4 regions of the Shinella sp. Sh6 genome follow, and region 4 is predicted to be linked to each of the others. Evidence: predicted binding sites of a transcription regulator. Region 4 holds the regulator's gene; each other region holds the start of a gene.
What was found. Region 4 encodes PhoB, which activates phosphate uptake and scavenging genes when phosphate is short. Its sites were predicted from a motif close to TGTCATNNANCTGTCAT; they were not measured.

Region 1 (5,814 bases), 1.7 Mb from region 4:
CACTATGACGGCTCCGACGTCTATCCGCCGGAAGCCGCCCTCTGGGGCTGATCGCCGGCCGCAAGCGCGGCAACGCGCCCGGCGACGACGAAGGCGAGCCCCACCGCGGCAATCGCCGACATCAGGTAGAAGCCGTGCACGCCGTACCAGTTGTAGGCATAGCCCGAGACGAAGGTGGCGAGCGCCATGAAGATGCCTGTGTAGAAGAAATAGAGGCCCTGCGCGGCCGCCTCCTGCTCTTCCGCCACCCGCTCCACGAGACGGCTCTGCACGCTCGCATGCAGGATCGCGAAGGTGAAAGCGTGCGCGCATTGCAGCGCGAAATAACCGGCAAAGCCCATGTCGAGCGGGAAGACGAGCCAGCGGCCCACCGCCATCATCGCGCCGAAGATCATCATCGACCACAGGCTGAAACGGCGACGCAGGCGCACCGCGAAGAGGAAGAGGATCACCTCGGCCAGGACCCCGACGCTCCACAGGATGCCGATATCCGTGCCGCTGAAGCCGAGCTTGCGCCAGTAGATCACCGAGAAGGCGTAGAGCATGGCATGGCTGGCATTGACCAGCGAGACGCCGATCAGCATCAGCTGCACGTCGCGCTGGCGGAGCGTGCCGCCCGCCGGCACCGAGGCGATGGCGGCAATCGGCGACGGCCGGCGCGGCTTGCCGATCTTCGGCACGATCAGCGCGCCGAAGACCGTCAGCACGAACGCGGCGGCCATGGCCGGAAGCACCATTCCCCCGCCGTAGAGCCCGGCGAGCCAGCCGCCGGCCATGGTGGCGAAGATGAAGGCGAGCGAGCCCCACAGCCGCATCCGCGCATAGTCGAAATTCCAGCGTCTGACGCCGGAAAGCGCGATGGCGTCGGTGATCGGCACATAGGGCGAATAGACCGCGCCCTGCAGGGTGTAGAGGAGAAGGACCGGCCAGAAGCCGCCCGCCGCAAACAGCGCAAGCGCGGTGGAGAGCGACAGCACGCCCGACCACAACAGCACGATGGAGCGCTCGCCCAGCCGGTCGGCGATGACGCCGGCGACCGGCGCGGTGAAGACACGGATGAAGAGCGGCACCGCCAGCACGATGCCGATCTCGAAATCGTTCATCGAGAGCGTTTCGAGCCAGACCGGAAAATACGGCAGCGCGATGCCGTTGACCATCATCGGCGCGCAGAAGACGAGCGCGATGCGCACGGCGAAGAACGGCGGCGCGCCGGCGGTCGGGGAAAACCCGGAAGGGGACGTCATTGGCGGGGAACCTGCGTTGGAACGCTGCCGGCTCTAGCACGCCGGCCCATGCCCGCCAATCCGCTATTTCTACCAAGCCCGCCCGGCGCTAGGCGGCCTCGGGCGCGGCCAGCGCCGGCATGTCGCGCGAGACCGGCACCACCTCGGCGGGACGGCTTGCCACCTTCTGCCAGGTGATCAGCTCCATCCCGCCGTCATGGTGCTCGGCGATGGCCGTGCAGCTTTCCACCCAGTCGCCGCTGTTGATGTAGCGGATGCCGTCGATCTCGGTGATGACGGCATGGTGGATATGGCCGCAGATGACGCCGTCGGCATCGGCGCGCCGCGCCTCCTCGACCACCACCTTCTGGAACTCGCCGATGAAGTTCACCGCCGTCTTCACCTGCTGCTTGGCCCAGGAGGAGAAGGACCAGTACGGCAGGCCGAGCCGGCGGCGGACGGCGGCGAAGACGACGTTGATCGCGATCGCCGCGTCATAGGCCCAGTCGCCGAGATAGGCGACGACGCGGGCATGGCGCACCACCACGTCGAACTCGTCGCCGTGCAGCACGAGATAGCGCCGCCCGTCGGCCGCCTCGTGGATGATGCGGTCGGCAACCTCCACCCCGCCGAAATGCGTGCCGGGGAATTCGCGCAGGAACTCGTCGTGGTTGCCGGGAATGTAGATGATGCGGGTGCCCTTGCGGGCCTTGCGCAGGAACTTCTGCGTCACGTCGTTGAAGGCCTGCGGCCAGTACCAGTTGCGCTTCAGCCGCCAGCCGTCGACGATATCGCCGACGAGCACGATGGTCTCGGCCTCGTGGTGGCGCAGGAAATCGATCAGGAAATCCGCCTTGGCCGCTTTTGAGCCGAGATGCACGTCCGAGATGAAGAGCGTGCGGAAGTGGCGGACGTCGGGATTGGCGGGGGTCACGGTCATGCTTGTGTCTCCGGGTGGCCGGCCGCCGCGATCGTCGTCCGAGGGGGCGGCTTTCATCCCGTTGAAAACCAGACTCCTGTTTCAGATTGATGACACACCTATGCAATTTCGATCGACAAATAGCCATTGCACGGGGCGCCGATTGCGGCTTTATGGAAGACTCGTAAAACTTCACGTCGCGGCGTTTCCATGTCCGGAAAGGTCGCAGGAAAAACGATACAGGGCAGGACGACATGAGCACGGGTGACAAATCGAGGACGCAGAACGGCCCAGCGAGCGGCGACATCGACCAGCAGGCCCTCTTCTTCCACCGTCACCCCCGCCCGGGCAAGCTGGAGATCACGCCCACCAAGCCGCTCGGCAACCAGCGGGACCTGGCGCTCGCCTATTCGCCGGGCGTCGCTGCGCCCTGCCTTGCCATCCGCGACGATCCGGATACCGCCGCCGACTACACGGCCCGCTCCAACCTCGTCGCCGTCGTCTCCAACGGCACGGCCGTGCTCGGCCTCGGCAATATCGGCCCGCTCGCCTCCAAGCCCGTGATGGAGGGCAAGGCCGTCCTCTTCAAGAAATTCGCCGGCGTCGACGTCTTCGACATCGAGATCGACGCGCCGACCGTCGACAAGATGGTCGAGGTCATCTCCGCGCTGGAGCCGACCTTCGGCGGTATCAACCTCGAGGATATCAAGGCGCCGGAATGCTTCGAGGTGGAGCGCCAGCTTCGCGAGAAGATGGACATTCCCGTCTTCCACGACGACCAGCACGGCACCGCCATCATCGTCGCCGCCGCGGTGCTGAACGGGCTGGAGCTCGCCGGAAAGTCGCTGCACGAGGCCAAGATCGTCGCCTCCGGCGCCGGCGCGGCGGCGCTCGCCTGCCTCAACCAGCTCGTCGCCCTCGGCGCGAAGGTGGAGAACATCTGGGTCCACGACATCGAGGGCCTCGTCTACAAGGGCCGCGAGGCGCTGATGGACCAGTGGAAGGCCGTCTACGCGCAGGAGACCGACAAGCGCGCCCTTTCCGAGAGCATCGACGGGGCGGACGTCTTCCTCGGCCTTTCGGCCGCCGGCGTGCTGAAGCAGGAACTCCTCCAGCGCATGGCCGAAAAGCCGCTCATCATGGCGCTCGCCAATCCAACGCCGGAAATCATGCCGGAAGAGGCGCGCGCCGCCCGCCCCGACGCGATGATCTGCACCGGCCGCTCGGACTTCCCCAACCAGGTCAACAACGTCATCTGCTTCCCCTACATCTTCCGCGGCGCGCTCGATTGCGGCGCGCGCACGATCAACGAGGAGATGAAGATGGCGGCGGTGCGCGCCATCGCCGCGCTCGCCCGCGAGGAAGTGTCGGACGTCGCCGCCCGCGCCTATTCCGGCGATACGCCGAGCTTCGGCCCGAACTACCTCATCCCCTCGCCCTTCGACCCGCGGCTCATCCTGCGCATCGCGCCGGCCGTGGCGCGCGCGGCCGCCGAGACCGGCGTCGCCTCCCGCCCGATCAGCGATTTCGACGCCTATCTCGACCAGCTCAACCGCTTCGTCTGGCGCTCCGGCTTCATCATGAAACCGATCTTCGCCGCGGCGAAGAAGGCCGAGAAGAAGCGCGTGATCTTCGCCGAGGGCGAGGACGAGCGCGTGCTGCGCGCCGCCCAGGTGCTGCTGGAGGAGGAGATCGCCCGGCCCATCCTCATCGGCCGCCCGCATATCATCGAGACGCGCCTCAAGCGCTACGGCCTGCGCATCCGCCCGCACACCGACTTCGAGGTGGTGAACCCCGAGGACGATCCGCGCTACCGCGATTATGTCGACGACTATTTCCGCATCGTCGGCCGCAAGGGCATCACCCCGGAAGCCGCGCGCACCATCGTGCGCACGAACCAGACGGTCATCGGCGCGCTCGCCGTCAAGCGCGGCGAGGCCGATGCGCTGATCTGCGGCGTCGAGGGCCGCTATGCCCGGCACCTGCGCGACGTCAGCCAGATCATCGGCAAGAAGGACGGCGCGCTCGATTTCTCGGCGCTCAGCCTGCTGATCTCCCAGCGCGGCGCCATGTTCCTCACCGACACCTACGTGACCTGCGAGCCGACGGCCGAGGCCGTCGCGCAGATGACGGTGATGGCCGCGCACGAAATCCGCCGCTTCGGCATCACGCCGCGCGCCGCCCTCGTCTCGCACTCCAACTTCGGCTCGCGCGATTCGGAGAGCGCCTTCAAGATGCGCCGGGCCATGGAGCTCGTGCGCAAGATGGACCCGACGCTGGAGGCGGACGGCGAAATGCATGGCGATGCCGCCATCTCCGAGGCGCTGCGCCAGCGCGTCATGCCGGATTCGGCGCTGACGGGCGAAGCCAACCTCCTCGTCTTCCCGAACCTCGACGCCGCCCACATCACGCTCGGCGTGGTGAAGATGACGACGGACAGCCTGCATGTCGGCCCCATCCTCCTCGGCGCCGCCATGCCCGCCCACATCCTCTCGCCGTCGGTCACCTCCCGCGGCGTCGTCAACATGGCCGCCCTTGCCGTGGTGGAAGCCTCCAACCCGTCGTCGTGACGAGCGGGGGAATCACCGCCCGGTAGCCCGACGGCCGCCGAGCAACTTGTGGGTCTTCTCCTCCCCTCCGTCATCCTCGGGCTTGACCCGAGGATCCACGTCCCACGGCACGCCGCCGCTTGTGGCATGGATGCCCGGGACAAGCCCGAGCATGACGGAAAGCAGGGTGGAAGACGCTTGTCCACTCACGCCCCCGCAAGCTCCAGCCGCCGCGTGATGCCGATCGCCTCCAGGAACGCCTCGTCGTGGCTGACGACGAGGAGTGCGCCGTCATAGGCCCGCAGGCCCGCTTCCACCGCCTCGATGGCCTCGATGTCGAGATGGTTCGTCGGCTCGTCGAGGATGAGCAGCGCCGGCGGCCGTCCGCCGCCGAGCACCGCGGCAAGGCCGGCGCGCAGGAGCTGGCCGCCGCTGAGGCTGCCGGCGACCTGCAGGGCGGCATCCGCCCGGAACATGAAGCGCGCCAGCGCCGCCCGGCAGGCATTCTCGTCCGCATCCGGGTTGATCCTCAGGAAATTGTCGCGGATCGACAGCGCCGGATCGAGCAGGCTGACGCGCTGGTCGAGCATGGCGGCCTCGGTGAAGAGCCGCACGCTGCCGGCAAAGGGCGCGAGCCGGCCCGTGACCAGCGAAAGCAGCGTCGTCTTGCCCGCCCCGTTCGGCCCCGTCACCGCCACCCGCTCCGGCCCCGTCATGGCGAAGGAGAGGTCGCGGATCACCGGCCGCTCCGGCGCATAGCCCGCCGTCACCCCCTCCATGCGCAGAACCGTCCTGCTGGCCGGAAGCTGCGTCGACGGCACGGTGACGGTCAGCGGCTGGAGGATTTCGATGCGCTCGCGCGCCGAGGCCACGGCCTCCGCCGCCTGCCCCTGCCGGCTTTCGGCAAGGCGCGCATTGGCTCCGCCCGTCAGCTCCGCACGCTCCTTCATCCCGCCGAGCACGATGCGCGGAAGGTCGCCGCGCGCCTTCTTGCGCCGGCCGGCGCTGTCCTTGCGCGCCTTGCGCTCGGCAAGCGCCTGCATGGTGTGGGCGATATCGGCGGCCTCCTTCTCCGCGTCGGCGAGGTCGCGGTGGGCGGCGGCGAGCTCCAGCGCCTTGCGCG
Region 2 (5,814 bases), 1.4 Mb from region 4:
CCGCCGAATTCCTCGATGCGCGCAGCCTTTCCGAGGGCTACGGCATCGCGCGCACCGGCGCGATCCTTTCCGACGTCTCCGCCTCGGCCAACCCCGCGCAGATGGCCGCCGGCATCCTGCGCGCCGCCGCCGCGCACGGGGCGGATCTCGTCAGCCCGCTGGAGATCACCGACATCCGAAGCACCGATAGCGGCGTGTTCCTCGCGACGGCCGACGGCCATATCCTTTCCGCCCGCCACGCGGTCTTCTGCTCGGGCTACGAGTTCCTGGAAGCCGTCGCCGACGCCTCGCACGCCATCGTCTCCACCTGGGCGCTCGCCACGCCGCCCGGCACGACCCTGCCCGACTGGCTGAAGGACTGCATCGTCTGGGAGGGCGCCGATCCCTATCTCTACCTGCGGCGCACCCGCGACGGCAGGCTGATTGCCGGCGGCGAGGACGAGGAGAGCGCGACGGCCTTCGCCTCGGCCGAAAAGATCAAGCGCAAGGCGCGCACCATCCGCCGCAAGGTGGAACGGCTGCTCGGTATCTCCCTCCCCGAGCCTGACCATGCCTGGGCGGCGCCCTTCGGCACGACGCGCACAGGCCTGCCGCTGATCGGCCGCGTCCCCGGCCTCGACAATGTCTTCGCCGTCATGGGCTTCGGCGGCAACGGCATCACCTTCAGCCAGATCGCGGCCGAGATCGTCGCCGCGGAGATCGCCGGCCACGGCGACGGCGATGCCGACCTCTTCGCCTTCCCGCCGCGCAGGTCCTGACGAAGCGCAAGGCGGGTAACGCGATATTCCCCTTCCGTTGAATGGCTGGGGCGGGCAAGGCGCGCTATGGTCTGGGCAACCTTGCGAAGATGAACCGCCATGCTCGTTGCCGTCCTCTCCGATATCCACGCCAACCGCGAAGCCTTCGAGGCGGTGCTCGCCGCCGCCGAGGCGGCCGGCGCGGAGCGCTTCGCGCTGCTCGGCGATATCGTCGGCTACGGCGCGGACCCGGAATGGTGCGCGGAGCGGGCGATGACGCTTGCCGCGCAGGGCGCCATCGTGCTGCGCGGCAACCACGACGAGGCCGTCGGCAATCCGTCCGTCTCGATGAACCCGACCGCCACGCTGGCGCTCGAATGGACCCGCCGCCAGCTCGGCGCCGAGACGCGCGCCTTCCTCGCCGCGCTTCCCCTCGAGGCGCGGGAGGGCGACTGCCTCTTCGTCCATGCCGATGCCAGCGCGCCCGCCGAATGGAACTATGTGCTGGATGCCGACGACGCCGGCCGGCACCTTGCCGCCTGCAGCGCGCGGGTCAGCTTCTGCGGCCATGTGCACAAGCCCGCTCTCTACTGCACGGCGCCCGGCGGCAGGATCACGCCGTTCGTTCCCGTCGCCGCCACGCCCGTGCCGCTCCTGCCGCAGCGCCGGTGGCTCGCCGTCATGGGCGCCGTCGGCCAGCCGCGCGACGGCAACCCGGCCGCCGCCTTCGCGCTCTACGACACGGAAAACGCTGAGCTGTGCTTCCTGCGCGTCGCCTACGACGTGGAGAGGGCGGCGGAGAAAATCCGCGCGGCGGGCCTGCCGGCCTCGCTCGCCGAGCGTCTGGCGCGGGGGCGCTGATGGTCAAGGCGCGGCTGAAACCGGGCGACGTCGTCGACGGCTTCCTCATCGAGGACATCGCCCATAACGGCGGGATGGCGCGCATCTGGACGGTCAGCCGGCCGGACGTCGATTTCCCGATCCTGATGAAGGTGCCGGTCATCGGCGAGGGCGACGATCCGGCCGCCATCGTCGGCTTCGAGATGGAGCAGATGATCCTGCCGCGCCTTTCCGGCCCACACGTGCCGCGCTTCGTCGCCAACGGCGATTTCGCCACGCTCCCCTATATCGTCATGGAGCGCCTGCCCGGCACCTCGCTCTATCCGCTCCTGGAACGCCTGCCGCTGCCGCCGGAGGAGGTCGCTGCCATCGGCGCGAAGGTCGCAGTCGCGCTCGATTCGCTGCACCGCCAGCACGTCGTCCATCTCGACCTGAAACCCTCCAACGTGATGTTCCGCGAGAGCGGCGAGGCCGTGCTCATCGACTACGGCCTTGCCCGCCACATCCACCTGCCGGACCTGATGGACGAGCAGTTCCGCCTGCCCTACGGCACGGCGCCCTACATGGCGCCGGAACAGGTGCTCGGCACGCGCAGCGATTTCCGCAGCGACCTCTTCGCGCTCGGCGTCATGCTCTATTTCTTCTCGACCGGCGAGCGACCGTTCGGCGATCCGCAGCGCCTCAAGGGCCTGAAGCGCCGGCTCTGGCGCGATCCTCTGCCGCCCCGCGCGCGCAACGCGGCCATCCCGCCCGCCTTGCAGGAGGTCATCCTGCGCTGCCTGGAGGTGAACCCCGCCTGGCGCTATCCGAGCGCCGCCCAGCTCGCCCTCGACCTGCAGGACCTTTCCGCCGTCAATCTGACGGCGCGGGCGGAGAAGATGAAGCGCGATCCCTTCTCCGTCGTTGTGCGCCGCCGCTTCAACCCCGTCCCCATCGAGACGGTGAAGCCCCGCGCGGCCGAGACGCAGCTTGCCAACGCCCCCATCGTCGCCGTCGCCGTCGATCTTGCCGCCGGCGCGCCGGACCTTGCCGAGGCCATGCGCAAGACGGTGGCGCGCATCGTCGAGAACACGCCGGACGCCCGCATCGCCTGCATCAACGTCCTGAAGATCAACCGCATCGCCATCGACACCTCGCTCGACGAGGAGGGCCGCAACAAGCATGTGCTGCGCCTCGTCGCGCTGCGCACCTGGTCGACCGGCCTTCCCGCCCCTGGCGGCGGCATCACGTTCCACGTGCTGGAGGCCGTCTCGCCGGCCGATGCGATCCTCGAATATGCCCGCGAGAACCATGTCGACCACATCGTCATGGGCGCGCGGGCCGAATCGGCCATGCGCTCCATGCTCGGCAGCGTCTCCGGCGAGGTTGCCGCGCACGCGCCCTGCACCGTCACCGTGGTGCGGAGCCGGCCGGCGGCGCAATAGGGCTCAGGAGCGGAAACGCTTGCGGTATTCGCCCGGCGTCAGCCCGACGATGCGGGCAAAAACCTTGCGGAACGCGCCGGGGTCGTTGTAGCCGACGTCGAGGGCGACTAGATCGACCGAGCGGGTGGTGAACTGCAGGATCTCCTGCGCCCGGGAGACGCGCAGGCGCTGGCAATAGTCGCTCGTCGTCAGCCCCGTCGCCTTGCGGAAGCGCCGCAGGAAGGTGCGCGGCTCGAGGCCCGCCTGCGCAGCGAGCGTTTCCAGCGCCACGTCCTTCGCCTCGCTCGCCTGCAGCCAGTGCTGCACCTTCAGGATCGCCGCATCGCCATGCAGGAGGCGCGGCGAGAAGGCGCTGTAGTAGCGCTGCTCGCGCCCCGGCGGATCGGCGACGAAGCGGCGGGCGACCTCCAGCATCACGCCCGGCCCGAGGAAGCGGTCGACCAGCATCAGCCCGAGATCGACCCAGGCCATGACGCCGCCGGCCGTCACGATATCGCCGTCGTCGTTGAGGAGCCGGTCGGTATCGACATGGACGTCGGGAAAGCGCCGCTCGAAAATCTCGGCGATCACCCAGTTCGTCGTGATGGTGCGCCCGGCAAGCAGCCCCGTCTCGCCGAGGAGATAGGCGCCCGCGCAGATCGAGGCGAGCCGGACACCCTCGCCGTGGCATTGCCGCAGCCACGCGGCGAAGGGCGCGGCATCCTCGCGGCGGATAGCGTCGCCGAGCGCCGGCGGCAGGACGAGTACCGCCGGCTTGCCGGGCGTATCGACACCGTTCACCCGCACCGGCCGCCCCGCTTCCAGCCCCCAATGGCTGACCGCGAGCGCCGGGGTCTCCGCCCCCTTGCGTGCGGCGAGTGCCGTCGCGGCCTGGAAGAGGTCCGTCATGCCGAGCACGGCGGCCATCTGCACGCCGGGATAGAGCACCAGTCCGATTTCCGCCGCCATGTCACTTTCACCCCGGATTATGTCGATATCGCCAATGGCGAGAGATGGCAGGACCGGGGCAGAATGTCCACGACATCGAACGCCAACGGAAAGGAATTCCCATGAGCAAGTGCGCCGTCGTCATCGTCGACCTCCAGAAGGACTATCTCGGTTCGGGCCGTTTCCCGCTCGTCGGCATCGACGCGGCCGCGGCCAACGCCGCCCGCGTCGTGGAAGCCGCGCGCCGGAAGGGCGACCGGATCGTGCACGTCCACCATGTCGCCAGGGATGCCGCCTCGCCGCTCTTCGCGCCCGGCACGGACGGCATCCAGCCGATCTCGGCGGTCGCACCGCAGGAGGGTGACGCCGTCGTCGTCAAGAACTACCCGAACTCCTTCCGCGACACGACCTTGCGGGAAACCCTTCAGGCGGCCGGCATCGAGGACGTGGTGGTCGTCGGCGCGATGAGCGACGTCTGCATCGACGCCACCGCCCGCGCCGCCGCCGATCTCGGCTACGGCCTCACCGTCGTGCACGACGCCTGCGCCACGCGCGACAAGGCCTTCGGCGATTCGCGCGTGCCGGCCGCGCAGGTTCACGCCACCATCATGGCGGCGCTGGAATTCGGCTACGGCAAGGTCACGACGACCGCCGAATTCCTCGCCTAGGCCTTGGCCTGCCCCGCAAATCCGGCCGCCTCCGCCCCGGTGGGGGCGGCCGCGCTCCGCCCGTCATTCCCGTGTCATGTGACGATGATGTTCCTTGCCGCGTGAATGGACCCGGCGCCCGCGCAAGGCGGCGCCCAGCGGAGTTTGCGTGAATGGACATGGCTCAGGCCTTCGCCCTTGCCTCGGGCGCCCTCGTTGCGACCAACCTTGCCAGCATCGCCATCGCCGGCCTGCGGCTCGACCGTGCTGGCGCGCCGCCGCCGGACCTGCGCAAGACGCCGCCCGTCTCCATCGTCGTTCCCGTGCGCGGCATCGAGAACTTTTCCGGCGAGACGCTGGAGCGCGCCTTCCGCCTTGCCTGGCCGCGCTACGAGCTCCTCTTCTGCGTCGCCCACGCCAGCGACCCGATCGTCCCGCTGATCGAGGCGGCCGCCGCCGCCCACCCACAGGTCGAGGCGCGCATCCTCGTTGGCGACGAGCGCATCGGCGCCAATCCCAAGCTGAACAACTGCGTCAAGGGCTGGCAGGCCGCGCGGCACGACTGGGTGATCCTCGCCGATTCCAACGTGCTGATGCCGCCCGACTACATCCAGCACCTGATGGGCGACTGGCGGCGCGATTCGGGCCTCGTCTGCTCGACGCCGCTCGGCTCGCGGCCGGACGGCTTCTGGGCCGAGGTGGAATGCGCCTTCCTCAATACTCAGCAGGCGCGCTGGCAATATGCCGGCGAAGCGGTCGGCCTCGGCTTCGCGCAGGGCAAGAGCATGCTGTGGTATAAGCCGATGCTGGACGCCAACGGCGGCATCCACGCGCTGAACGCCGAGATCGCCGAGGACGCCGCCTCGACCAAGCTGGTGAACCGCCTCGGCCTCGAGGTCCATCTCGTCTCGGCACCCTTCGAGCAGCCGCTCGGCCGGCGCAAAGGACGGGAGGTCTGGTCGCGCCAGTGCCGCTGGTCGCGCCTTCGCCGCGTCACCTTCCCCGGCTTCTTCGCGCCGGAAATCCTGCTCGGCGTCCTGCCGCCGCTGCTGCTGGCGCTGGCGGCGGTGCTCTTCGGCGACATGCGGCTTCTGCCCGCCGTCCTTTTCGTCCTCGCCGGCATCTACCTGCCGGAGATCGCTCTCGCCTTCGCCAAGGGCTGGCGGCTGTCGCGCTGGTCCGTGCCGGCGATGATCGTGCGCGACGTCATGATGCCCGCCATCTGGCTGCGCGCCTGGC
Region 3 (5,814 bases), 1.2 Mb from region 4:
CGCCATCCTGCTCGGCCTGATGGGCTACGACGTGCTGACGGCCTTCTCCGCGGCCGCCACCTCGCTTTCCAACGTCGGGCCCGGCGTCACCGACACGATCGGCCCGGCCGGCACCTTCGCGGGTTTCCACGATGCGGCGCTCTATCTCCTCTCCTTCCTGATGCTGCTCGGCCGTCTCGAAATCCTCACCGTCCTCGTCATCCTGACGCCGCTCTTCTGGAAGGGCTGACCCGACCGTCCTTGACTGTTGTCACGCTTCTTCGCATCCTGCCGCCCATCCGGCTGGAGGAAGACTGAATGTTGGTGCCGAAGTTCCTGTTGCGCTTGACCTTTATCGCCGCGCTCACGCCGGCGTTCGCGCTTGCCGGCCCGCTCGCCGATGCGGCGAAGAAGGCGGAGGAACAGGCGGCGGCGGGCGATACGGTCGGCGCGCACGACACGATCCGCGATGCCTACGGCGCCTTCGCCGCCACGCTCCCCTTCTCCATCGGCAAGTCCGTCTTCGTTTCCGCGCCGCCGCAGGGCTACGGCATGTATGCGGCGCGGCCGGATGCGACCTTCAAGCCGGGCGAGGCGCTGATCTCCTATGTCGAGCCGGTGGGCCTCACCTGGCGGCCGGCCGATGGCGGACTGCTGGAATCCCACTTCACCGTCGACCTCGAACTCATGGATGCCAAGGGCACCAGGCTTGCCGAGCAGAAGGCCTTCGGCTCCTTCGACTTCAAGGGCAGCGTGCGCAACCAGGAGGTCTTCGCCAAGCTGACGCTGAACCTGACGAGCCCGCCGGCCGGCGACTACGTGCTGCGCTACCGTTTCCGCGACAGCGCGAGCGGCGCCGTCGCCATCAGCGAGCAGCCCTTCAAGATCGCGCCCTGATCCCTCCCCGGCCCGTTTACCGCGTGCCAAGAGAATTGTGACAAGCCGAAAATCAAGGCTTTTCACCGGCGGGACGCTCAATTATGACAGCCGCATGACAAGCCCAGCCGCAGAGGGGCCATCCATGCTTTCGCTGTTTCGTAAACTCATGCCGCGTGAAGACCGCTTCTTCGATCTCTTCGCGCAGCATTCCCGCACCGTCGTCGGCGCCGCCGAGGCCCTGAAATCAGCCCTTGCCGGCGGCCCCGACATGGCCGCCCATTGCGACCGCATCGTCGCGCTGGAGGACGAGGCCGACGAGATCACCCGCGAGGTGCTGCTGGCCGTGCGCCGCAGCTTCATCACGCCCTTCGACCGCGGCGACATCAAGGACCTGATCCAGTCGATGGACGACGCCATCGACATGATGCACAAGACGGTCAAGACCATCCGCCTCTACGAGCAGACGAGCTTCCAGCCCGGCATGCAGGAAATGGGCGAGGCCATCGTCAAGGCCGCCCATCTCGTCGCCGAGGCCGTTCCGCTGCTCGACAAGATCGGCGTCCATGCCGGCCGGCTCAGCGCCATCGCCGAGGAAGTCACCCGCGTGGAAGGCCGCTCGGACGAGCTGCACGACCAGGGCCTCAAGAACCTCTTCCGCGATTTCGGCAAGTCCGACCCGATGGCCTATATCATCGGCAGCGAGATCTACGGGCAGCTGGAGAAGGTCGTCGACCGCTTCGAGGACGTCGCCGACGAAATCAGCGGCATCGTGATCGAGAACGTCTGATGGAGGCCACGCTCGCCCTTCCGCTGCTGATCGGCCTCGTCGGCGTCGCGCTGGTGTTCGACTTCCTGAACGGGCTGCACGATGCGGCCAATTCGATCGCCACGATCGTCTCCACGCGCGTGCTGCGTCCGCAATATGCGGTGTTCTGGGCAGCCTTCTTCAATTTCATCGCCTTCCTGTTCTTCGGCCTGCATGTCGCCGAAACGCTCGGCAAGGGCATCATCGATCCGGCCATCGTCAGCCCGCTCGTCATCTTCGCGGCCCTGATGGGGGCGATCGTGTGGAACGTCGTCACCTGGGTCTTCGGCATCCCGTCGAGTTCCTCGCACGCGCTCATCGGCGGCCTCGTCGGCGCGGGCCTTGCCAAGTCCGGCTTCGACGCGGTCGTCTGGAGCGGCCTCATCAAGACGGCGAGCGCCATCGTGCTCTCGCCGGCCTTCGGCTTCTTCCTGGCGCTGGTGCTCGTGCTGATCGTTTCCTGGTTCTTCGTGCGCCAGACGCCCTTTGCCGTCGACCGCACCTTCCGCATCCTGCAGTTCGTCTCGGCCTCGCTCTATTCGCTCGGCCACGGCGGCAACGACGCGCAGAAGACGATGGGCATCATCGCTGTGCTGCTCTATTCGCAGGGGTATGGCGGCGGGGAGTTCCACGTTCCCTTCTGGGTCGTCATCTCCTGCCAGACGGCGATGGCGCTCGGCACCCTGATGGGCGGCTGGCGCATCGTCCACACGATGGGCTCCAAGATCACCCGCCTCAACCCCATGCAGGGTTTCTGCGCGGAAACCGGCGGGGCCATCACGCTCTTCGGCGCCACCTGGCTCGGCATTCCCGTCTCCACGACGCACACGATCACCGGCGCCATCATCGGCGTCGGCGCGGCCCGGCGCGTCTCGGCGGTGCGCTGGGGCATTGCCGGCAACATCGTCGTCGCCTGGGTGATCACGCTGCCGTCCGCAGCCGTGATCTCCGCCCTCTTCTACTACGCCTCCGCCGCGCTGACGGGCTGAGCCGTCAGGCCATGTAGCGGGCGCTGAGGCCGAACAGGAAAAGCGCCATCAGGCAGAACACCCCGCCGCCCAGCGCCTGGAACCCCAGGACGCCGAGGACGCCGCCGAGCGCGAAGGAAACGATCGTGACGAGGTGCAGCCACAGCCGCTGCACGATCTCGGGCCGGCCGGCGGCGGGATCGGCGCCGGCAAGGATCGCAAGGCCGATGCCGATGTCGGTCGCGATGCCCGACACATGGGTCGTGCGCACGCGGCTGCCCGAGATGCGCGTCGACGCCGCGTTCTGGAGGCCCATCGCCAGGCTGAGGAGGCCGACGACGAGGATGCCGCTGGAGGCGAACATCCGCATGCCGAGCGCAACGCCGATCAGGAGCAGGAGGGCGGCCTCCGCGGCAAGGGTCAGCGCATAGACGTTGCGAAGCTGCCGGCGCTTGCCCGCCTGGATGAAGAGCGAGGCGATGAAGGCGCCGAGGATGAACATCGCGATGATGACGAGGAAGGCGAGCGCCGCATTGGTGTGCCAGACTGAGAGCATGTCCGACAGCATCGAGACATTGCCCGTCATGTTCGCCGAGAAATAGCCGTAGGCGAGGAAACCCGCGCTGTTCACCGCGCCCGCGACGAGGGTCAGCGTCGCCGCCAGCAGGATATCGATGGACGCCGTTCTGGTGTCGCCTTCCCGAATGAGCATGTCACAGGCCGTCCTTTCCAAACGATACGCCATATCGCGACGATTCACGCGGATTGGCAATGGCCGTCACGGCAGGGCGACAAGACATCGCGGGAAGGAGGCGTCCGGAAAGTCTGGTGCGGGCGGCGGGGGTCGAACCCGCACAGCCAAGGCCGAGGGATTTTAAGTCCCTTGCGTCTACCAGTTTCGCCACGCCCGCTTGGCTTGCTTTTCGATTTCCCGGAGCAAAACGTCAAGGACGTTTTCAGGGCGGCAAACAAAAAGGGTGCGGCCCCTGACGCTGGCCGCACCCTCTTTTTCAGCGACGTCTCAGGAAAACGTCAGGCCGAAAGCTTGCCGGCGATCTTGGCGACATGGGCGCCCTGGTAGCGGGCGGCGTCCAGTTCGACCTCGGAAGGCTGGCGCGAGCCGTCGCCGCCGGTGATGGTGGAGGCGCCGTAGGGCGAGCCGCCCTTGACTTCCTCGACGCCCATCTGGCCCTGGAAGGCATAGGGAAGGCCGACGACGACGAGGCCGTGGTGCAGGAGCGTGGGAATGAAGCCGAGGATGGTCGATTCCTGGCCGCCGTGCTGCGTGGCCGTGGAGGTGAAGACGGAGCCGACCTTGCCGACCAGCTTGCCCTGCGCCCACAGGCCGCCCGTCTGATCCCAGAAATTGCGCATCTGCGAGGCGACCGTGCCGTAGCGCGTGCCGGCGCCGACGATGATGGCGTCGTAGTTTTCGAGTTCGGCAACGGTGGCGATCTCGGCCTTCTGGTCCATCTTGTAGTAGGAGGCCCTGGCGACGTCGTCCGGCACCAGCTCGGGTACGCGCTTGACCGTCACCTCGGCACCGGCCGATTTCGCGCCTTCCGCCACGGCATAGGCCATGGTCTCGATGTGACCATAGGCCGAATAGTAAAGAACCAGAACTTTCGCCATCGTCGTCTCCTGTCTGCAAAGGTCTTTCCGCTTGATCGCGGCGTCGGCTTGGATGTAGCACTTTGAAGACCCATCGACCCAGAAGCCCTAAGGTCGACAGACTGTTCACCCGCCATTGACAATGCCGCCCGTTCCGGCCGGCATTCCTGCACGAACATCAGAGAACGCCATGAGCTCCAGCACCATCGCCACCGCCGCCATGCTCGCCATCGGCGACGAGCTTCTTTCCGGGCGCACCAAGGACAAGAATATCGGCCAGCTCGCCGACATGCTCTTCCTCGCCGGCATCGACCTCAAGGAGGTGCGCATCGTCGGCGACGAGGAGGACGCCATCGTCGAGGCGCTGAATGCGCTGCGGGCGCGCTACACCTATGTCTTCACCTCCGGCGGCATCGGCCCGACCCATGACGACATCACGGCGGATGCCGTCTCGAAGGCCTTCGGCGTGCCCTGCCTGCACGATCCGCTGGCGATGGAACTGCTCGGCGCCATGTATGCGCGGCGCGGCGTGGAGTTCAACGAGGCGCGCAAGCGCATGGCCCGCATGCCCGAAGGCGCCACCCATATCGAAAACGCCGTCTCGACGGCACCGGGCTTCCAGATCGGCAATGTCTACATCATGGCCGGCGTGCCGCAGGTCTTCACCGCCATGCTCGGCACCGTGGTGCCGAGGCTCGAAGGCGGCAGGCCCATGCTCTCGCGCTCCGTCGCCTCCCCCTTCGGCGAGGGCGATATCGGCAGCGCGCTCGCGCAGATTCAGAAGGACCATCCCGAGACGAGCATCGGTTCCTATCCGCGTTTCTCGGAAAACCGCTTCTCGACCGAAATCGTCATCCGCAGCCGCGAGGAAGCACCGGCGGAAGCCGCCGAACGTGATATACTCGCGATGATTGCCGACATCGCCGCGGCCAAGGCCGCCTCTTCTTGATCCGGATCAAGGTTTTGGCGGTGCGGCAGGCGCAGGTTTCGTTTGAACCACACAGGAGGCAGACATGACCTACAAGACCATCGTGGCGGTGCTCAGCGCCGCGGAGGATGCCGGCAAGGTGACGGACCATGCGCTGGCGCTCGCGCGCAGCACGGGCGGCCATGTCATCGGCATCCATGCCGAAGCCCCGGTCGTGGTGACGCTGATCGCGCCCATGGAATATCCCGATCCGAACGCCGTGCTCGACCTGCAGGAGCGCGCCCAGCGCCAGTCGCGCGAGGTGGAGGCCGCCTTCCGCTCGCGCTGCGAGCGCGACGACATCTCCTATGAATGGCGCCTCTTCACCGGCGCCGCCGGCTATGCCTCGGCGGGCGTCATCGAGAGCGCCCGCGGCGCCGACCTCGTCATCGCCGGCCAGTTCGACCCGGATTTCGACGGCCCGGCGCGCGAGGACATCGAGGACCTGCTCTATGAGAGCGGGCGCCCGGTCTACCTCATCTCCAACGCGCCGGCCGGGCCGGAGCCGATCCGCAAGGTGCTGCTCACCTGGAACGGCTCGCGCGAATCGGCACGCGCCGCCTTCGACGCCCTGCCCTTCCTGACGGCGGCCGAGAGCGTCGAGA
Region 4 (5,814 bases):
GCAGCGAGGCGCACCTTGGTCGGGATCTGCTCCGACTGGCGGAAATAGACGCCGGCGATCTCCTCCAGCGTATGGCCGTCGAGCGGCACGATGCCCTGGTAGCGCTGGGTGTGCGGGCCCTGGTCGATGGTGAAGGCGAGGACGCCGCTGCCGAGAAGCTCGTGCGGCTCGGCCCTGCCGGCGGCGACGGCGGCCTTCAGCGCCTCCTCGTCGAAGCGGGCATAGGCGCGCACATCCTCGGGCGCCGAGAAATCGGCGACCAGCAGGTCGACCGGGCCGTCGCCCTTGGTCTGCACGATCAGCTTGCCCTCGAACTTCAGCGAGGTGCCGAGGAGGACGGTGAGCGTGATGGCTTCCGCAAGCAGCCGCGCGACGGGCGCCGGGTAATCGTGCCGGCCGAGGATGCCGTCGAGCATGGGGCCGAGCTGCACGGCGCGCCCGCGCACGTCGAGGCCTTCCACCTGGAACGGCAGCACATGGTCGTCGCCGGCAAAGCCGGGCTCGCCGAGTTTCAGGGCATTTTCCGCCATCATCATTCTGCTCCTTGCACGCCGCGGCGGCGGCCGGCCCCGGGGCCGGCCGCGCACGACAGCGTCTAACCGTGATTTCGCGCTCCCGACGCCGATCATTTCATACCGGGCGGGCATGCGCCAGAGACGGCGCCTTCCGGCGCCTTGCGATGGCCCCTAGATCGGGTGCGGCTTTCAGCTTTTCAAGATGCCCCGTCAGACGGCGCCGAAGCACCAGGCGAGGATCGACTTCTGCGCGTGCAGGCGGTTTTCCGCCTCGTCGAAGACCACGGACTGCGGGCCGTCGATCACCTCGTCCGTCACCTCCTCGCCGCGATGGGCCGGCAGGCAATGCATGAAGAGCGCATCCTTGTCGGCGCGCGCCATGAGCTGCTTGTTGACCTGGTAGGGCTGGAAGATGTTGTGGCCGCGCGCGCGGTGCTCCTGGTTCATCGAGACCCAGGTGTCGGTGACGACGAGGTCGACGCCGTCGACCACCGCATCGGCATCGTGGCCGAGCAGGATGTTGCCGCCGTTGTCGCGCGCCCAGTTGAGGATCCTGTCGTCGGGCTCCGAGCCCATCGGCACGGCCATCTTCATCGTGTAGCCGAAGCGGGCGGAGCCCTCGACGAAGGAATGCAGCACGTTGTTGCCGTCGCCCGTCCAGGCGAAGGTCTTGCCCTTGGTGGAGCCGCGATGCTCCTCGAAGGTCATGATGTCGGCCATGATCTGGCAGGGATGCGTGAGGTCCGTCAGCGCGTTGATGACCGGCACGGTGGCGTGCTCGGCAAGCTCCAGCAGGCGCGAATGATCGGTCGTGCGGATCATGATGGCATCGACATAGCGCGAGAGGACCTTGGCCGTGTCGCCGATCGTCTCGGCGCGGCCGAGCTGCATTTCCGTGCCCGACAGGAACAGCGTCTCGCCGCCGAGCTGGCGCATGCCGACGTCGAAGGAAACGCGCGTGCGGGTGGAGGGCTTCTCGAAGATCATCGCGAGCATCTTGCCGGCGAGGGGCTTTGCTTCCGTGCCGGCCTTGTTGGCGGCCTTGCGCTTGTGCGCATCGTCCATGATGACGCGGAGATCGCTTTCCGAAACGGCGGAAAGGTCGAGAAAATGCTTTGCCATGATATGTCCTGTCTGTTCCGGTGCCCGGTCAGGCGGCCTTTGCCGCCGTCAGCTTTTCGGCGGCGCGCTCGATGCGTGCGAGGCCTTCGCGCGCTTCCTCCGCCGTCACGGTGAGCGGCGGCAGGAGGCGCAGCACGTTGTCGCCGGCCGGCACGCCGAGCAGCTTTTCCGCGCGCACGGCGGCAAGGAGCTCGGCGACGGGGATCTTCGACTTGATGCCGAGCATCAGGCCCTCGCCGCGCACGTCCTCGATGATCTCGGGGAAGCGGTCCTTCAAGGCCGCAAGGCCCTGGCGGAAGACGAGGGCGACGTCGCGCACATGCTCAAGGAAGCCTTCTTCCAGCACCACGTCCAGCACCGCGTTGCCGACGGCCATGGCGAGCGGGTTGCCGCCATAGGTGGAGCCGTGCGTGCCGGCGACCATGCCGGAGGCCGCCTCGCCCGTGGCAAGGCAGGCGCCCATGGGGAAGCCGCCGCCGATGCCCTTGGCGACCGCCATGATATCCGGCGTGACGCCCGACCATTCATGGGCGAAGAGGCGGCCGGTGCGGCCGACGCCGGACTGCACCTCGTCGAGGATCAGGAGGAGGCCGTATTCGTCGCAGAGGCCGCGCAGCTCCTGCAGGAACTCCTTAGGCACGGGGCGGATGCCGCCCTCGCCCTGCACCGGCTCGATGAGGATGGCCGCCGTCTCCTCGGTGATCGCGTCCTTGACGGCGGCGATGTCGCCGAAGGGGACCTTGAGGAAGCCGGGCGCCTTGGGGCCGAAGCCCTCGATATACTTCTCCTGCCCGCCGGCCGCGATGGTGGCGATGGTGCGGCCGTGGAAGGCGCCGTCGAAGGTGATGATGTGGAACTTGCCGGGATGGCCCTTGGCGAAATGGTAGCGCCGCGCCGTCTTGATCGCGCATTCCAGCGCCTCGGCGCCGGAATTGGTGAAGAACACCTTGTCGGCGAAGGTGGTCTCCGTCAGGCGGCGGCCGAGGCTTTCCTGGCCGGGCACCTCGTAGAGGTTCGACAGGTGCCAGACCTTGTCGGCCTGGTCCTTCAGCGCGGCGACGAGATGGGGATGGGCATGGCCGAGCGAGGTGACGGCGACGCCGGCGGCGAAATCGAGATATCGCTCTCCCTTTTCGTCGAACAGCCAGACGCCCTCCCCGCGCGTGAACCGGAGCGGTGCACGCAGATAGGTTTCATAGAGCGGCGCGGCATCGGCCATGGCGCGGTTCCTTCGAAAAGAGATGCGGAAAACGGGTCCTGGGCTTGACTTTTCCGGATACCGGAAAAATCAAAAGCCGCCTTTCGGCGGCATGCGGGCACTATCCGCATTTCGCCCGGGCCTGTCAACAAAATCGCGGCCTCAAACGGCGCTGAACCTCCCGCAAGGTGAGGATTCGCGGCGCATCGGGAGGTGTCGCTATCGAGTCACACCCGACCAGCAAGTTGGGGAAAACCTCGAAATCGATTCGCGCCGATTCCCGCGACTCTTGTCACGGAGTCCCCCGGTCTCTAGGTTAAAGACCAATTACTAGACTGCATGCGGCGGAACTAGTCACCAAAGAGTTGAAGGCGTTCAGGTCCCGGACCCGTCCGGGACGCGACGAGGGATTCCCGCATCGAACGCCGAGCGGAGACGAAAAGCATGAACTGGACAGACGAGCGGGTCGAGAAACTCAAGAAGCTCTGGAGCGAAGGCCTGAGCGCGAGCCAGATCGCCGCCCAACTCGGCGGCGTCAGCCGCAACGCGGTCATCGGCAAGGTGCACCGGCTGAACCTGCCGGGCCGCGCCAAGGCCGGCGGCACGCCGAGCGCCGCCCGCCCGAAGCGCCCGGCAGCGGCAACGCCCCGCCCCTCGGCCTTCCAGGCCCGTCCGGTCGCCGCCCGCGCCGCCGTCCGGCCCGCCGATACGGGTATCGCCAAGGAAGACGCCGACGCCGGCTTCGAGATCCGCAGCGAGCAGCTTCCCGTTCCGGCCAACGGCAACAACGGCGTGGTCGTGCCGATGTCGCGCCGGCTGGAGCTGACGCAGCTCACCGAGCGCACCTGCAAGTGGCCGATCGGCGATCCGCTCAACGACGACTTCCATTTCTGCGGCAACGAGTCCCCGGACAACTCGCCCTACTGCACCTACCACCAGCGCCTCGCCTACCAGCCCTCCGCCGAACGCCGGCGGATGCGCTGACAGGCACCGACGCGGAATGAGATGCGGGCCCGGAAGGGCCCGTTTTCGTTTGGGGCGTTCGGACGAAGGCAGCAGCGTTTTGCAGTCTTCCTACTTCCTCTCCATATCCCTACCGCCTCCCCTCCGCCCGGTCCGCATCCTGCGCCCTCTTCTCATCCCCGCTCCCTCTCCTCTCATCCCCGCTCCCTCTCGGTCGTCATCCTCGGGCTTGACCCGAGGATCCATGCCACAAACTCCGCTCATGCCGTGACGCGTGGATCCTCGGGTCAAGCCCGAGGATGACGACCGAGAGGGAGCAGCGAGCGGAGGAGCCCCTCAAACGCGAAACGGGCCCCGCAGGGCCCGCTTGCCTCCCCGAAACGAATGGCCCGCTCAGGCTTCCAGCGAATAGCCGGCGCCGCGGACGGTGCGGATGACGTCTTGCATGCCCGCGAAATTGAGGGCCTTGCGGAGGCGGCCGACATGGACGTCGACGGTGCGCTCGTCGACATAGATGTCGTGGCCCCAGACGCCGTCGAGGAGCTGGGAGCGCGAGAAGACGCGGCCGGGGGAGGTCATCAGGAATTCGAGAAGGCGGAATTCCGTAGGGCCGAGGCGCACCTCGCGGGTGCGACGATGGACGCGGTGGGTCTCGCGGTCGAGCTCGATGTCGCCGCAGCGCAGCACCGTCGAGACGACTTCGGGCTTGGCCCGGCGCAGCATGGCGCGCACGCGGGCGACGAGCTCGGGCGTCGAGAAGGGCTTGACCACATAGTCGTCCGCGCCGGTGGCAAGGCCGCGCACGCGCTCGCTCTCCTCGCCGCGCGCCGTCAGCATGATGATCGGCAGGCGCTCGGTCTCCGGCCGCTGGCGCAGGCGCCGGCAGAGTTCGATGCCGGAAACGCCCGGCAGCATCCAGTCGAGGATGAGGAGGTCCGGCATGCGCTCCTGCAGGCGCATCTCGGCCTCGTCGCCGGAAAGGATCGTATCGACCTCGAAGCCCTCGGCTTCGAGGTTGTAGCGCAGGAGGACGCTCAGCGCCTCCTCGTCTTCCACCACCGCGATTCTCGGCACCATGGGCGCGTCCCTTACTCGGAGGCTTCGGAAAGGTCGGCAGCGACCACCGACGTGGAAGTGTCGTCCTTCGGGCGCTCGCCCTCGGGCTGCGAGCCGGTCGCCATGTAGTAGATGGTCTCGGCGATGTTGGTCGCATGGTCGCCGATGCGCTCGATGTTCTTGGCGCAGAACAGGAGGTGCGTGCAGGGCGTGATGTTGCGCGGATCCTCCATCATGTAGGTGAGCAACTCGCGGAACAGCGAGGTGTAGATCGCGTCGATCTCGTCGTCGCGCTCGCGGATCGCCTTCGCCTTGTCGACCGAGCGGGTAGCGTAGACGTCGAGCACTTCCTTGAGCTGCATAAGGGCGAGCTCGGCGAGGTGCTCGAGACCGCGGGCGAGCGTGCGCGGCATGCCCGAGCTCTGCACGGCGATGACGCGCTTTGCGGTGTTCTTGCCGAGGTCGCCGACGCGTTCCAGCTCGGCGGCGATGCGGATGGCGCCCATGATCTCGCGCAGGTCCGCGGCCATCGGCTGGCGTTTGGCGATGGTGACGATCGCCTTCTCGTTGATCTGCCGCTCGGCATTGTCGAGGATGATATCCTCGGAAATGACCTTCTGGGCCAGCGCCGCATCCGTGGTGACGAGGGCGCGGACGGAATCGGCGACCATCTGCTCGGCGGTGCCGCCCATCTCGGAGATACGGCGGGAGAGGTATTTCAGTTCTTCGTCATAGGCGGAGACGATATGGGAGGGGGCCATGGTTCTGTCCTTGATGCGCGCGGGTTCGGGGGAGCTTGGGCGTCAGCCGAAGCGGCCCATGATGTAGTCCTGCGTGCGCTGGTCGTCCGGGTTGGTGAACATCTTGTCGGTGTCGTTCTCCTCGACGAGGTTGCCGAGGTGGAACATGGCGGTGCGCTGCGAGACGCGGGCCGCCTGCTGCATCGAATGCGTCACGATG

Region 1: a site for PhoB is predicted at 2,242-2,258, ahead of ACZ5TO_RS08785 (UDP-2,3-diacylglucosamine diphosphatase). Genes of this name have one in related genera too.
Region 2: a site for PhoB is predicted at 4,658-4,674, ahead of ACZ5TO_RS07660 (ceramide glucosyltransferase). Genes of this name have one in related genera too.
Region 3: a site for PhoB is predicted at 960-976, ahead of ACZ5TO_RS06455 (DUF47 domain-containing protein). Genes of this name have one in related genera too.

Annotation. Positions count from the first base shown of each region.
Region 1 covers NZ_AP044005.1:1,785,671-1,791,484, forward strand. Annotated here, with positions in the region: gene dgcA (N-acetyl-D-Glu racemase DgcA) at 1-51, shown strand, start outside; gene ACZ5TO_RS08780 (MFS transporter) at 21-1,244, opposite strand; gene ACZ5TO_RS08785 (UDP-2,3-diacylglucosamine diphosphatase) at 1,333-2,163, opposite strand; gene ACZ5TO_RS08790 (NADP-dependent malic enzyme) at 2,397-4,712, shown strand; gene ACZ5TO_RS08795 (ABC-F family ATP-binding cassette domain-containing protein) at 4,898-5,814, opposite strand, start outside.
Region 2 covers NZ_AP044005.1:1,550,873-1,556,686, reverse strand. Annotated here, with positions in the region: gene ACZ5TO_RS07685 (NAD(P)/FAD-dependent oxidoreductase) at 1-758, shown strand, start outside; gene ACZ5TO_RS07680 (metallophosphoesterase family protein) at 858-1,598, shown strand; gene ACZ5TO_RS07675 (serine/threonine protein kinase) at 1,598-3,001, shown strand; gene ACZ5TO_RS07670 (GlxA family transcriptional regulator) at 3,005-3,949, opposite strand; gene ACZ5TO_RS07665 (cysteine hydrolase family protein) at 4,051-4,596, shown strand; gene ACZ5TO_RS07660 (ceramide glucosyltransferase) at 4,749-5,814, shown strand, end outside.
Region 3 covers NZ_AP044005.1:1,318,876-1,324,689, reverse strand. Annotated here, with positions in the region: gene ACZ5TO_RS06465 (TrkH family potassium uptake protein) at 1-229, shown strand, start outside; gene ACZ5TO_RS06460 (hypothetical protein) at 304-876, shown strand; gene ACZ5TO_RS06455 (DUF47 domain-containing protein) at 1,001-1,645, shown strand; gene ACZ5TO_RS06450 (inorganic phosphate transporter) at 1,645-2,652, shown strand; gene ACZ5TO_RS06445 (YoaK family protein) at 2,657-3,343, opposite strand; tRNA gene ACZ5TO_RS06440 (tRNA-Leu) at 3,458-3,542, opposite strand; gene wrbA (NAD(P)H:quinone oxidoreductase) at 3,664-4,263, opposite strand; gene ACZ5TO_RS06430 (competence/damage-inducible protein A) at 4,433-5,191, shown strand; gene ACZ5TO_RS06425 (universal stress protein) at 5,256-5,814, shown strand, end outside.
Region 4 covers NZ_AP044005.1:104,610-110,423, reverse strand. Annotated here, with positions in the region: gene ACZ5TO_RS00530 (Hsp33 family molecular chaperone) at 1-530, opposite strand, end outside; gene argF (ornithine carbamoyltransferase) at 726-1,637, opposite strand; gene ACZ5TO_RS00520 (acetylornithine transaminase) at 1,666-2,856, opposite strand; gene ACZ5TO_RS00515 (GcrA family cell cycle regulator) at 3,280-3,819, shown strand; gene phoB (phosphate regulon transcriptional regulator PhoB) at 4,192-4,875, opposite strand; gene phoU (phosphate signaling complex protein PhoU) at 4,887-5,615, opposite strand; gene pstB (phosphate ABC transporter ATP-binding protein PstB) at 5,658-5,814, opposite strand, start outside.